2 regions of the Pseudalkalibacillus sp. NRS-1564 genome follow, and region 1 is predicted to be linked to the other one. Evidence: predicted binding sites of a transcription regulator. Region 1 holds the regulator's gene; the other holds the start of a gene.
The links. The regulator LexA, encoded in region 1, represses DNA repair genes until DNA is damaged. The targets are predictions, from matches to a motif close to CGAACATATGTTCG.
Positions count from the first base shown of each region.

Region 1 (7,788 bases):
AACATCATTTGGCTGTTGCCCCTGAAAAGAATGGAATTGTTCATTTTTCTGAAGAAATGAAACTTGCTGGCTATGATCACACTAAACAACTAATGCGTATTCCGTGGGGTAGTTCAGTTGAATTTTCATTACTTAAAAAAATGATCGAATTCAATATTCATGATAAGGCAGACTGTTCAACTTTCTGGCGCAAGTGAATAAATAGACGGGACAGGCTTCTATTTGGACCAACCGCTTGGTAGTCGCTATGTGAGATTAACGTTTAAAACTAAATGAGGTTCATATATGGTCAACGGGAACCCTTCTATTTATTTTTGTCCATATTGGCATCATTATGTGACTCATCGGGATAGCGGCTTCTGTTATGAAATTACAGGTAAGTGAAAAAATACACGTGTATAAATTAAGTAATAATAAATTACGGCGTAGGGCAAGTTCCATCAGCGAGCTTGCTCCTTTTTAGTACAAATTAATTCAGTCTGGAAAAATCGAAAAAGGCTAGAAATGCAGTTCGTTAAATGATAGGTAAGCTTATCTATATGTCGAAAGATGCAGAGAAAACGTCACGGTTTTCTTTAACATAAGTATGTTATCCATACATGATCCACTTCGAATGATTCATTTTTGATCAGAATACTTGTAATAGTTTGAAAAATACAACCTCATATCTCTAAAATAGAAGATAGTTCAACTAGAAGAGGAGGAAAAAAGACATATGAAATCTAGGAAATGGAAATATGGAATTGCGCTTTTTATTGTAGGGATATTAACTATCGGTTTTTTACCGTTAACTGGAAGTGCCAAAGGTGATTGCTTTAACACTGATGCGGCGCTAACACCAGAGGAGCAGCGAATGGAAGACGGTGCCCCAATCCCACAGCAAATTATGGATAAGGCGGAGTTTACAGTTTTTGCGGATGAATTTAAGGAGGATTTGTGCAAAGCGAAAAGTGTAAAAAAAGCAGAGAAAGTGATCGAAAAGCATGGTGAGAAGCTGTGGGAGACGGCTGTTGCTCGAGCTCAGGGAGAACGAAATGATTTAGGGGAACTAGATCGTTATGATGATCGCCCGCTTTATTGGACTCGATTACATATGACTGCTGCCCTCAGGCAATGGGAACCTTCATATACAGTAACGGAGAAAAAGCAAGAAGAACTGATGAAGAAACTAGAGTACACGTCAAGGGGAATTACTTCTATTGATTTTCCAAAAGGGAAGAAAGTTAAGCGTATTTTAGTAAGCGGATTTGATCCATACCGTTTAGAACAGGAATTTAGGAGATCAAACCCTTCTGGCGCTGCAGCGCTTCAGATGGATGGGAAAGTCGTTTTGACGGAAGAAGGTCCAGCTTTTGTTCAAGCAGCGAATTTTCCGGTACGATGGGATGATTTTGATGAAGGAATCGTTGAAGATACTTTTGGACCTTACCTGGTTAATAGTAAAGAGCAGGTGGATCTCATGATGACAATCAGTCAAGGTGGTCCAAAAGCTATGACCATCGAAGGGTTTGCCGGGAGATGGCGCACAGGGGTTGGAAACACTCTTGAAGATCGCTCAGAAGTTATTCCGACAGTGAGCAATTGGCCGATGCCTGAAAAACTGCCGGAATTTATTGAAACAACGCTTCCTTACAAGGAAATGATTGCAGCCAATACTGGACCATGGCCGGTAGAAAGAGGCGATGAAGTATGCGAATGGCTCGCACCAGAATATCGTGATAAACCGTATGAGTGCCATGAAGGGGGTCCGACTGAAGGATCAAAAGCTCGTAAAGGAGGAGGCGGAAGCTACTTATCGAATGAAAGTCAGTACCGATCCAATCGCGTGCGAATTGGGATAGGAGCTTATGATATTCCGGGTGGACACCTTCACGTAGCCGCTCAGGAGTACTATCCTGAAGATCCTTCCGTTTATATCACTGATGAGTTCCAAAAGTTCCGTCAGGCGACAGTAGATCAAACAGTTGAATTAGTTATAGCGGCTTCAGAGGCTGCTGAAAAGTAACCGTTTAAGAATTATGTTAGAAGTATACAAAACCGCCCTTTATTTAAATGAAGGGCGGTTTTGTATAGCCTTTAAGAGTTAAAAGTAGGTAGGTGAGGTTGGTTGTAATGTAAAGCTACACCCCTATGCTCTTCAAACTGCGATCATTTACACAGACGGAGGGGTTAATAAATAAAAGAAGAGAAGAAGCTCGTATTGATATAGCCCAGAAAGCTTATATAACATAAAAAAAGAAGCGCACGCAGCGCTTCTAGTGAATGGAGCGAAAGACCCCAATTACTTTACCAAGAATAGAAACGGAATCAAGAATGATCGGTTCCATCGATGAGTTTTCCGGTTGAAGTCGGAAGTAGTTGCTTTCTTTAAAGAATCGTTTAACAGTTGCTTCAGCTTCATCTGTCATCGCGACAACAATATCACCGTTATTTGCAGTTGGTTGTTGCTTCACAATAACCATATCACCGTTATAAATACCAGCTTCGATCATACTATCCCCTTCAATCACTAGAATAAAGGTATGTTCTTCATCCTGTGCAAACTGTTCTGGAAGCGGGAAGTATTCTTCTACATTTTCAATGGCAGTGATCGGTTGACCAGCAGTTACTTTACCAATGACGGGAACGTTTACAGTATGTTGACGAGGAATATCGATCGTTTCATCAAGACCAAGCACTTCGATGGCTCTTGGTTTTGTTGGGTCTCGTCTGATATACCCTTTTTTCTCGAGTCTTGCCAGGTGGCCATGGACAGTGGAGCTTGAAGCAAGTCCAACAGCTTCGCCAATTTCTCTTACGGAGGGTGGATAACCCTTTTGCTTAACTTCGACTTTAATAAAGTCCAGAATGTCCTGCTGACGCTTTGATAGTTTCATAATATCTGGCACCTCGTTCCAATCTATCTATTTGTTAGTAGTATACCAGAATTTTTGTTCGCATACAAACATAAGTTCGAAGAAATCAGTTGACACGAACAGAGGTTCTGATATACTAAAAACAGAACAAATATTCGCATATGGGGTGATTGGGATGAGAAAGCAAGCTGGGGGCTTGTCTGGAGTTGATTTTCTTGTCATTATATCTTTTGTAGCTGTGTTAATTATTGTGTTTCTATCTTTGCGAACAGCTGCAGCTGAGGAGTATGATCGTTATACAACGGTACAATTGGAGCAGGGAGATACTGTTTTAGAAATTGCGGAAGAATACCGTACTGCGCATGAGTTGTCTGATCGGAAGTTCGTCAGTTGGGTTGAAGAAGTGAATAGCATTGATGCAAACCGAATTACAGCAGGAGATACTCTCATCATCCCTGTTGAAGCGAACGCTACCGCACTTGGGGGTAAAGAATAAAGTATGAACGCCGTTATTTATTGTCGGGTAAGCACAAAGAAAGAAGCACAGGAGTCTTCTCTTGCCAGGCAAAAAGAAGAACTACAACGATTTGCATCACAGTCAGGTTTTATTATACAGCGCTTGATTGAAGAAAAGCACAGCGGGTATGACATTGATCGTGATGGCATACTTGAGGTGCTTGACTTATTGAAAGAGGGGCATGTTGAGGCATTGCTCATTCAAGATGAAACAAGACTTGGGGGAGGGAATGCAAAGATCGCTCTTCTACATGCCGTCCATAAATATGGAGGGACGATTTATACAGTGAATCAAAACGGAGAACTTCAATTGTCGGAATCTGATTCGATGGTTCTTGAGATCGTTAGTATCGTTGAAGAATTTCAGCGCAAGCTTCATAATCTGAAAATTAAACGTGGAATGGACAAGGCGGTTAAAGAAGGCTATCGACCACAGCGAAACCTCAGCCATCAAAATCAAGGTGGGCGTGAGCGGGTGGAAGTTCCAATCGAAGAAATTGTTAATCTACGAAACCGTGGTCTTACGTTTAATGAGATAGCTGCAACGCTTAAAGGATTTGGACATCACGCTTCGAAAGCAACGGTACATAGACGTTATCAGGAATATGTTGACGAGCAGAACGAGAAGCACTAAACTTGTCTATGTTCAAAACATGCGTTAGCATGTGAGATACAAGTTTCAGTAAAGGAGCTATTTTACATGCCTTTTGAAGATAAACTCCAAAGAATTAACGAGCTATCTCGTAAAGCAAAAGAGTCATCATTAACAGAAGATGAGAAAAAAGAACAGAAAAAGCTACGTAAGGAATATTTAGCAAATTTCCGTTCTTCTTTCAAAAACCAACTTCATTCTATAAAAGTTGTGGATGAAGAAGGCACAGATGTAACACCTGAAAAGCTTAAGGAAAGCAAGAAAAACCGTCGCTTTCTTCAGTAGAAAATAGCCTAATTTTGCGAAAAGCAAAATTAGGCTATTTTTATGGTTGCAATTTTTCAAATATTCGTTATACTGTACTATAACAAGATGTACTAATACAAAACGGAGAGGGCGGATATGATGTTTGTTGTAACTGATTCTGCAGCTGAGTTTTACAAAAATGAAATGGAACTTGGTAACGGTGATTGCCTGAGGTTATTCGTACGCTACGCAGGGAGTGGAGACAGCGGAGGTTTTTCTCTTGGGGTCATGTCTGATAAGCCTTCATATGATGATTATAAGCAAGAAATTGGAGGAGTTACGTACTTCGTTCGACCGGACGATCAATGGTTTGTTGATCGAATGAAGCTTGATTATGATGAGAGATCCGGCGGTGTTCTTTGTGACCTGCCGAGTATGGCATAGCATTCTAAAGACCTGTACTATAACATATATGTTATAGTACAGGTCTTTTTGATTTCGACAAAACTAGTGAAGGCTAGCCTCCATGTATAGACAATCATTTTATGAGAACTCATTTATACTTTCTTTTATATGAGTGGATTCTTGGGCAGGGGGGAGTTATATGAGGCATTACGAAATGTACTTCGTTAAGCAGCACATTGCAGAACAATATGCTGGTAAGGAGCATCTGTTGTATCAACTTTTCCTCGAAAGGAAGCGGGCCATACAGGCTGATCAGAAAGAGCTTCTAGAAAAACAGGTAGCCTTTATTACAGAGCCTGTGGAAGAAGAAGAACTAAATACCAGTTTGGTCAATGAATTGGGTGGCTTTCGCACGTATGAATATAAAAATGAAGGGCATCGATTGTGTATTAAACAATCTAAAAGTGATGCATCTTTATTTGTAAGAAGCGAGAAGATAAATATATATGCTAGCGGATCAAACGAGGCTGAAACAGTCTTTTTTGAAGTGATACGAAAATTAACTCCTTCGTTCTTTGCGATTGACTTCCAATCCGGTCGATACGGGTGGCTTAACCCGATTAAACAACAGAAACTAGTTTGAATAAACTCCTACTATTTTAATAGACGTTATTGTATAATCATTAAGGGTTGTAGTACACTATTGGAAGAGAAAGAATAAGGAGGAAATCTAGAATGTGGTGGATGTACACGCTTGTGGGCGTGCTAGCGTTGATTGCTGGAGTAGCACTTGGCTTTTTTATTGCCCGCAAATATATGATGGACTATTTAAAGAAGAATCCCCCTATTAATGAAAATATGCTTCGTGTAATGATGATGCAAATGGGGCAAAAACCTTCTCAGAAGAAGATTAATCAGATGATGAAGGCTATGAATAGTCAAATGACAAACAACGATAAATAGCTTATTGAGCACTCTGGTAACAGAGTGCTTTTTGTATGGAGTAATTTTGGTTGACGGGTCTAATTGGTGTGATGGTATGATAGATTAGACTATAAAAAATCAGGAAGTGTTCACATGACAATGAAAAATTTAGTAGTAGCAACAGGTCTTTCGTTCGCGCTTTTAGCCGGATGCCAGGCGGGAGATGACGAGCAAACGTCTAACCAGACAGAGAATCAGTCACAGAATGATGGACAGACGAATAACGGCTCCTCGAATAGTATTGAAAATAATGATGGAAACCAAAACAATAACAAGCAAAATGATAGCAGCAAGAAAGAAGATGAAGAAAGCGATCAAAGCGATGAGGCCAAAAAGGATAAATCAGCAGCGTATCCAACGATGGCTGAAACAGTTGAGAAAAATGGAGAGAATTTAACTGTAACGAATCCAGACAGTATTTATGTTGTGGCAAATAAAGAGCGAAATCTACCTTCAGACTTTGTGCCCCAAAATCTTGTGGAACCGGATGTTTCTTCATACGCACCAAAAGATGATCCTAAAAGGTTGATGGTCAAGGAAGCGGCTACAGCGCTTGAAAAAATGTTTGCCGGTGCAAAGAAAGATGGATTTGAATTAAAAGCTGTCTCTGGCTACCGCTCCTATGAGCGACAGGAAGCTATTTTTGCTTATAATGCTGAACAGCGTGGAGAAGAAGTAGCGAACCAGGTTAGCGCTCAGGCGGGGCAGAGTGAACATCAGACGGGATTAACGATGGATATTAGCACGCCTTCTCTAGGAAGCTCTCTTACCGAAGAATTTGGCAATACGCCAGAAGGTAAGTGGGTAGCAGAGCATGCGCATGAATATGGCTTTGTTGTTCGTTACTTAAAAGGAAAAGAAGATATCACTGGCTATCAGTATGAGCCATGGCACGTTCGGTATGTGGGCAAGGAAGCGGCTTCTGATGTTCATGAAGCGGGCGTTACGCTTGAAGAATTTTTCTCTGAAGAAAAATAGTTATGGAATGTTCATAGTTTGAATAAGATAAATCGTTTACAATAGAGGTTGAAATGGTAACGACATGCACATGATAAGATCATGCATTAGACAGGGAGTAATTTAATGGCAGATTTGAACTTGTTTTTAGCGTTCGGAGCCGGCTTTTTATCGTTCATCTCACCGTGTGTGCTACCGCTTTATCCAGCGTTTATTTCTTATATCACTGGGGTATCCGTTGACGACTTGAAAGAAGAACGAGGAATGATGCAGAAAAGGGCAATTCTTCATACGATCTTCTTTTTAATAGGGTTTTCAATTATTTTCCTCGTATTAGGGATGTCAACATCGCTCGTTGGAAATTTATTTATTCAGTACAAAGAGCTGCTTCGTCAAGTTGGAGCCATTTTGATTGTGGTATTTGGACTTGTAGTAGTAGGTTTTTGGACACCGAACTTTCTAATGAAAGATCGCAGGTTAAAAATTCGAAACCGCCCATCTGGCTTTGTTGGATCGATTTTAATTGGGATGGGTTTTGCGGCAGGTTGGACACCTTGTACAGGGCCGATTTTAGCTGCGGTTATTGCGTTGGGTGTTTCAAACCCTGGAGCTGGCTTCATGTACATGGTAGCTTATACGCTTGGTTTTTCTGTTCCATTTTTCATTCTGTCCTTTTTTATCGGTCGAATGCACTGGATTAAGAAAAATAGCCGGTTCATCATGAAGGCTGGCGGGTACTTAATGATTGTAATGGGAATCTTGCTTTACTTTAACTTTATGACAATGTTTACATCGTTCCTTGTAAATAACCTGTTTGGTGGATTTCAAGGATTTTAATAAAGAAAGGGTGTAGAAGTGTGAAGGGGACAAATGACCTTATACTTAAAACGACGACTACGATTATCGTCTTTATTATTCTAGGATTTTCAATATACTTATTCTTCGCTGGTCATAATGCACCTGGTGGAGGTTTCATCGGAGGACTTATGTCGGCGGGTGCTCTGGTGCTTCTTTATATCTCTTATGGCTTTAAAACCATGAATAAGGTCATCCGCATTGATTTTAAGAACTTTATTCCGATCGGTCTTCTGATTGCTGTTCTCACTGGCGTCGGTTCCTTTCTTTTTGGACAGCCGTTCTTGAGTCAGACAGACGCGTACTTTGAGCTTCCGA
Region 1 is NZ_JBITPM010000011.1:21,218-29,005, reverse strand. It holds gene ACIFPW_RS05150 (iron chaperone) at 1-197, shown strand, start outside; gene ACIFPW_RS05145 (hypothetical protein) at 716-2,005, shown strand; gene lexA (transcriptional repressor LexA) at 2,256-2,879, opposite strand; gene yneA (cell division suppressor protein YneA) at 3,031-3,351, shown strand; gene ACIFPW_RS05130 (YneB family resolvase-like protein) at 3,355-4,005, shown strand; gene ACIFPW_RS05125 (DUF896 domain-containing protein) at 4,072-4,308, shown strand; gene ACIFPW_RS05120 (HesB/YadR/YfhF family protein) at 4,426-4,713, shown strand; gene sirA (sporulation inhibitor of replication protein SirA) at 4,874-5,317, shown strand; gene ACIFPW_RS05110 (YneF family protein) at 5,410-5,637, shown strand; gene ACIFPW_RS05105 (D-alanyl-D-alanine carboxypeptidase family protein) at 5,752-6,636, shown strand; gene ACIFPW_RS05100 (cytochrome c biogenesis protein CcdA) at 6,742-7,452, shown strand; gene ACIFPW_RS05095 (Na(+)/H(+) antiporter subunit B) at 7,473-7,788, shown strand, end outside.

Region 2 (7,788 bases), on a different contig from region 1:
ACTTAACTCCATCACTTTAGAAGAAATAGTGAATGCATTCTGAGTCTTTTCATTTTGCTTAAGAACTTTCTTCTTCTCATTAATTTGATATGAAAGCTCAGTAAGCGCTCTTTGGTCTTCAGAATGTTTTTGTTCTTGTTGTGCTAATTCATGTTCAGTATCTACAATCTTTCGGTTAATGCTTTCCATTTCTTTAATGATTTTATGGAAGTCATCTTTTGACTCATCATTTGCAGTGATTTTGTCTCGTAACTTCTTCGATTCAGCTAGCAACTCTTGATTATCTTTTAGAAGATCAAGGTAGAAGTGATGGTTTTCTTTGCTTAATTGTTGGTGTGTAGATTCCACCTGGCTTCGCTGAGAAAAGGAGGCGCGATGAATAATCTTGTCATTCTCAGGCTTAAATTCATTAAGAATGCCTTCTTTTAGCTTTTTAGAATCGACTTTAGAATCATCAGAAGAGACGGAAGTCATAATAGTGCTCATCGTTTCATCATTGAGTCGGTTTGAAAGCTTCTGGTACATTTGGTTTGAATCTTCATCTTCCATTTGATCCAGAGAATCTTTGATTAAAGAACGATTTAAATAGAAAGGTAAGAGAGTAGTAATGAACTCTTTAACAGCTTCTATGTTCTCTTTTCTTTCTGTTTCAATGATATTCACTTCATTTTGTAATTTATCTCGTTCTTCTTTTGCAAGGCCACCATTAACCTCAAAATCTTTCTTTAGATCCTGTAGCTGGTCTTCTAATGTAGAAAGGTAATGCTGCTTATCCTCAATTTCTTCAATTCTTGCTTCATGTGTTGCCTGCAAATGTTCTTCTTTATTCTGAAGCTCTAGTAACTGCTTTTCTGCTTGAGAAAGGCTGTTTTGATCGAGGTCATTTTCCACATATTGCTTTAAATCAGATTCAAGGACTTCAAACAAATCAAGGTTGAACAATACTTTTGAAGCACTCTTAAGATAATTTGATAGTAAATTCTCATTGATAATTCGAGAGATTTCTTCACCATCAAAGAGACAAAGGTCAAATAATTGTGGCGGCATTGTTTCCCTAAGTCTCGTTTGGTAGATTTCTTTCTCATAGTCGGTTAAATGATGGTTGTCTCGAATAATTTCGAGTTCTTCCTTAACAGCACCATCAGAGATTTTCCAGCCTCTGTAAAGCTTATACGTATGTCGTTTGAAGTTTTCTACTTCGCTATATTCTAGAATAACGCGGAAACGGTGGCCTTCTTCAGCTCTTTTTCTATTGTTTAAATAGCCCCAAATCCGATCATAATACGCTTTGTTTTCCGTTTTATACCCATATGCAAATGAGCCAAATAAACCAAGTTTAATAGAGTTTAGTAGTGTAGTCTTACCAGCTCCATTTTCGCCACCTATTAGAATAACATTTTGCTCAGGTGATCCTATTTCAAAATCAAAGGAATAGGTGCCTTGATAAGCACCTATGTTTTCAATCGTTAAATTCTTAAATAACATGTCAGTAACCCTTTCGCATTAAAGGTGTAGGTAATCCTGTGTTAATGCTTTATCTAATTCATTCATTAACCCACGTCTTACTTTATAGCCTGAATATTTTTTCTCTGTTAGGATGAGTTTCTTCAGTAATTTAAAATCAATATTCTTCTCTTGAGCTAGTAGTTCAAGGTCAGAGATCTGTTCATTATCGAAAAGAGGACGATCATCGAATTCCCAGTCGAGTTCATAACCCATAACATTCTTAAAGATCTCAGGTAGGTTATCTTCAAATTCGCCAGCTTCAAGCCAGAACCTACGGATGACTCTAAGCTCATCTTCACGAATTAGTTCAAAGTTTGGATCATCCGGGTGTTTCAGGTCTCTTTGAGTAATAAGAAGCTTCTCTAGAATCTCTTGTCTTGTTTCTAGAGTGAATGGTCCAAGACCGAGCTGTTCGAGCTTACCTTCTTCATTTCTTACTAATAGCTTAAGATCTCCTGAAGCACCAAGGTCAATATTATTTTCTTTAATATATTGCTTTAAATTGACTTTTTCTACAATTGCGTATTCTTCTAAATTGATTAGATCTTTTCTTCTGCTACCTTTTTTAGGGATAATTACGTATTCTTTATCGTCAATTTCTTCAATTCGAACTTCATTGAAGTACATTTGTCCATTCATACGATATTTCATTCTACGGTTGCGATCGTCTCGAATCCCTGCAAGCCAATTTCTAAATTCAAGAAGAGGGCGCATCCAGTCCTCACCACTCTCAATGAAGCCGTTTAGGGCTTTATCTTCGTTTACGACAGTACATACCCAGCAACCAAAACGACTGTTACCACAAGAGCCTGCGCTTTCTTTTACACTCTTATCTACTACAAGGGGGCACTCACCACTGCTTGAGTCTTGATACAGTTTATTCAATGCATGGTTATCATCTCCCCATGGAGATGGAACTGAAAGAAGATAATCCCAAACATCATCCGTTTCAAAGCTTCTTATTGGTGCATAAACATATGCGTTAGAAAGGGTAGAGTGTTTCATCAGTGTCTTACCTTCGACACTATGTGACTTCATCACGTTCGCTCTTGTAGCACTTTCGTTATCTCGTACGCCTAACACCATAATCACTTCACCAAATTTAGACACTTTATCTAGGATAAATTGATTAGCGGGATCGATCTTAAGTCGATCGGTACACCAACGAAACTTCTGGTTAGGGGAAGGGTAGCCTTTCCCAATTATTTTCGACCAAAAGGACTGATCAGGAGCAGGTTTAACCTTATGCGTTTCAATAGGAAGTCCTATTTCTAATGCCTTAGTCTGAATTCTTCTTAACGTTGTATTGATTGATTGAATGATCAATGGCGTCTCAACTAAAGTGTCTGAAGAAATGACATAAACTTTCTTATGCAATTCTTCGGGAGATAGCTCAGACAACGCGTCGAAAACAAGCTGAATAACGACAGTAGAATCTTTACCGCCACTATATCCTACAACCCATGGTCTTGGATCTGACTTATAGACTTCTTTAATATGCTCTTTTGATTCAGAGGCTTTAGGGAAGTCGTTTTTTAATAAGTTACTAATACTATTTATCATTTGATTCACCTGACTTAAATTTATTTTCGATCTTCATTTCATTTTCAGTGAGAGGGAGACCAAGTTTTTCTTTTATGAGATTAGCTGTTAGCTGAATGGTGTGGTTGTTCTTTTGAATCCGTCCATTCGAATTAAATGCCCGTCCTTCCCAATCTGTTGTATTCGCTCTATTCCAATCTATAGTAGATAGCTTCCTAATGGTTTCTTGCCAGCTTGTTGGTTGGAACTCGTATGCATATCTGCCAACAATACCAACTGCTTCAAGGAACAAGCCGTGCCCTACGATATAGTTCATTCTTAATTCACGAGGGTTCATTTGCTTATCCAATACCAATTGCCATTCAGTAATGGTTTCACAGAGAATGCTCCAGAACTCTTTAACGAATTGCTCTTCATCATCTGTAATTACATCACCCTTTGTTTTCCCAACAAGCTTTAAATTCGTATTGAAAATATGATTCAAAGCCATGATTTTAGGTGAATTCTTGGATAAAGAGACCTTTTCTCTATCGGTATAACGAGAGAGAAGGGGGTTCTCTGCAACGATTTCCTTTGTAAGCATAGCTAATCGATCACGATGATCATACAAAATTCCTATAGAGGAGGTTGTATTCACAGCATGTCTATTTAAATCGGAGAAGATTTGTTGTGAGTTTTTCAATCCTTCATCATAAAAGAATACAACGGAAATCGTTTCATTACCAAGCTCTGGTGCAATTTTTAATGCTTCTTCAATCGCAGCTCGGCGATGCTGGCCATCATTAATAAGAAAACGAGCTTCCAACGAAATCCTTAATTGACCTAAATCATTCGACGTTGTATCTTGACCAAATGGAATAAACTCTAGTTCGCCATCAATTGACGCTGTAATCGAAGAAAACACATAATCATCCTGGTTTTCTACGATGTAATTCGTCATTTCAGGGATTCTTGTTTTATTTAAGATTCGTTGTGCTCTATGCTCTGGCGGAATCTCGTCTTCATCAAATAAGAAGATCTTAGGGATTATCCTAAGTGGACACATTGCCACAAAGTATTCCTTGCCAGCTTGTTTACCACGTATTGCAGGGAAGTTATAGCTAAATCCCATATCCATATATACAACCTCCGATTTACGTACGTAATTGTTAATTTTATTATAAACCTCATATAAACTTATGGCAATAAAAAGCGAACATTAATTCGCTACTTTCAATTTTCTGCCAGTTTAGTAGAGGTGTATTTATATGGTAGAATAATGGTAAGAATACGTTTATAAGAGGTTGATAATTATGGAAAAAGGAAGCTTTTTAAGTTTTATAGAACATTTAAGTCCCCTAGCGGCTCTAAATGCGAAGAAAATGGAAGAGTTATTATTTGAAGACTCAGCGAGTGCAATTGTTAAATCACGATTATTTCTCGAGAAAGTATTAGATGAAGTTTTTAAAATGGAGAGTATTGAGGCGCCTTACGTTTCTTCACTTTACGAGAAGATTTCCTATTTATCAAAAGAGGGAATTATAAAGAGGGACACACAGAAGTTGTTTGATACGATTAGGATCAATGGGAACAAAGCTGCTCATACTGGAGACTTTGCAGATTTATCTCAAGCGATTGGATTACATAAGGTAATGTACAAAGTGGCCCTATGGTTTTATGAGCTATACTCCCAAGAAAGAGTTGATATACCTCCTTACGAACAGCCCAAACCTACTAAGAGTGAAATTAGTTCACAAGAACAAATCGATGAACTTATTCAAAAACAATTAATTAAGATGTTGGAAGAAAGAGGAGAACGTACCACACCTGATCCGAAAGAAGTAAATCCAGAGGGAGAAGAAATTCTCGTTAAAGATTTGCCTAAAAATAAAAGTTATCTGTTAAGAGAACTAAGAAGATTAAGTGATTCTGCTCAGGAAGCTATCGAGAATGCAAACGCTTTTAGCCATTTCAAAAAATACATGCACGTGGACCGAAAGATTCAGAAGGACCTCGAGTACATTCTCGAAAAGAACAAACAGGATGATTCAGGAAAACTGATTCTACTTTGCGGAAGTGTAGGAGATGGTAAATCCCATCTATTAGCTTATTTGAAGAAACATAAACCAGAGCTCATCTCTGATTATGAGATTCATAATGATGCGACTGAAAGCTTCTCTCCAGATAAGGATGCGATGGAAACGCTAGCTGAAGTACTGAAGGATTTCTCAGATCAGCGAGTTGAAAGTAGTAACAAGCGCGTCATTCTAGCGATTAATATGGGGGTTTTGCATAATTTCATTACAGCTGATCATGGCGACCAAACGTATCATGAACTAAGTAAGTTTGTTGATAATAGTGATTTGTTTTCTCAGAATGTAACAACACATTATAGTGAGGAAGCATTTGATTTACTAAGCTTTGGAGATTATCACCCGTTTGAGATTACGAATGAAGGACCTCAGTCTCAGTTTTTCTTATCGATCTTAAATAATATCTTTAAAGATAGCAACGATAATCCATTCCATCTGGCTCTTAAAGAAGATCAGAACAATGGAATTCATACCATGCTTCACGAGAATTTTGAATTTATGAGAAAACCATTTGTACAAAAGCAGGTTGTTGATTTAATCATACAAACATTGATTCGAGATAAAATGGTGATTTCTGCACGTGCATTTTTAAATTTCATAGCAGATATCTTAATTCCTGATACACTTTCGTCCTATTACTCTCTTACTGAATTTCAGCGATTAGAGTTGAATACAACAAATTTGTTATTTAATCGAATGGAACGTTCTCCTATCTTAAAGGCAATGGGAGAAAAGGATCCAATTCACCAACGCTCCTACCATATTGATCAGCTAATTATTAACTTAAATACGTATACCGACTATGCCAAAGTATTTGACCGCTATATTCAATCTGATGAAGCAAAGAAATGGTTAGAACCTTTCAAGCAAGATGACAGTGTCACAGGTCATTCATTTAGCCAGCTTGTAGAGGTGGTCATCCGCTTAGCTTATCTAACAAACGAGGACTTTTCAAAACAAGTCATTGAAGAGAACTACTTGAACTACGTAAAGTATTTGTACGCATTTAATGCTGGTGAAAAAAGCAAGATTAGAGACTTCTACGAAGAGATGAAGCAGTCCATTTTCAAATGGAATGGCACTCCGAAGAAAGAGTACATCTATATTAACAATCCTGCTGAGAAGTTCAGAATTGCCCAGTTATTGAACTTTAAACCTACGTATAAGCATCTGAATTTTAATCACCAAAATGTACTAGAATCGTTTAAGGCCACTATTCATTTGCGCTATCACGATGGTAATGGGGACAATCAAGTTGATTTAGAAATCGACTATCCACTATATAACTTACTAACAAAAGTACAGCAAGGTTATTGTCCAAATAAAAAGGACAAAGAAGATGCGATTAAATTCGTTGAATTTATGGACAGAATCATGGGCTATGGAAAGAAAAAGGACGAGCTTTTGGTTCAATTCCCAGCTGATGAACGGTCTTATAAATTAAAGCGTGACGATTTTGGTGATTTTGTTTTTGAAAAGGAGTCTTAAGATGGAAGAGATATTAGATGTTGGTTACTTGGATGAATTATTAACAAAAAAAAATAAACATACGGTTGGAGAAGCAATTGATGTTCTTCCGTTTCTAACGAAGAGAACGAAAGCGATCAAAGAAAACTTTAATGGTGTGCTAGGTGAGTACATTCGACGCGTATGTGAGGTTGAACTTGCAAAGGGGAAGAGAAGTAAATCTGTAGATGAAGAACTTTATGAAAGTGACAATGAATTAGTCAATCAAATCTTAAAACAAGTATCCTTTGATGATGGGAATTCAAGAAATGACCTAGAGCGTTTCATTGAGAGCTTTCTCTTTAATGAAGATCATGATATCAAACCAATTCACCCTTATCTCTTTAATTATGTACCAGTCCCAGAAAAGCATGACAATGAGTTCAATAAGTATGCACAGTTTCTTAAGGATGCATTTGCTGGTGATAGCTCTGCACTTAAAGAAACTTTTAATCAGAAAGATCATCATGACATCTTAACTGAGCTAATCCTTCAAAACATTGAATCATTAAAAGACAGCAAGCCAAAAGAACAGAACTATCAGTCTATGCTTCCTTCTATTACGAATTTGTATCAAGAGGACTTGCTTTACCTGAGTCAACATCAAGAATACTTTCTTCAATCATTTGAGCTGTTAACTCATTTCTATACGATGACGTATGTATGTCAGCTTATTCTGAAGCTTGAACGGTTTGAGAATGCTGATTATAGCGAGCCATCACTGTTATATTATGCTTTAGATTGGGAGTCTGTTAGTAAGAGACGAAAACCAGCAGATGAGCTTGAAGGGTTCAAATTCATTAAAGAAAAGTCTAGTAACCTATTTGTTCATATTCACACCCTGTCTCATTTAAGTCACAACCATTTAAATACATCTCTAACTAATAATAAGAAGTCTTTGATGAATTATAAAGAACTATTTGATTTGGTTTTTCAAGAAGGACAGGAAGAAGTTCTTCTGACAGATATAAAGAAATGGATTGCAAACTATTCAGAATGGCAACAAATGAAGAATGCGCCAGAACCTCAAACTCTCTCAGAGGCGTTCCCTGCAATGTTTGATTGCTTGAAATACGGAATGAGTACTACAGTTTGTGAGAAATTTGGTAAGAACATTGAAGACTTAGGTAGTGGACGATTCATTAAATCTCGAGGAAGTCTC
Region 2 is NZ_JBITPM010000029.1:15,613-23,400, reverse strand. It holds gene dndD (DNA sulfur modification protein DndD) at 1-1,485, opposite strand, end outside; gene dndC (DNA phosphorothioation system sulfurtransferase DndC) at 1,504-3,069, opposite strand; gene dndB (DNA sulfur modification protein DndB) at 3,059-4,165, opposite strand; gene dptF (DNA phosphorothioation-dependent restriction protein DptF) at 4,341-6,608, shown strand; gene dptG (DNA phosphorothioation-dependent restriction protein DptG) at 6,610-7,788, shown strand, end outside.
Region 2: a site for LexA is predicted at 4,241-4,254, ahead of dndB (DNA sulfur modification protein DndB). Genes of this name have one in related genera too.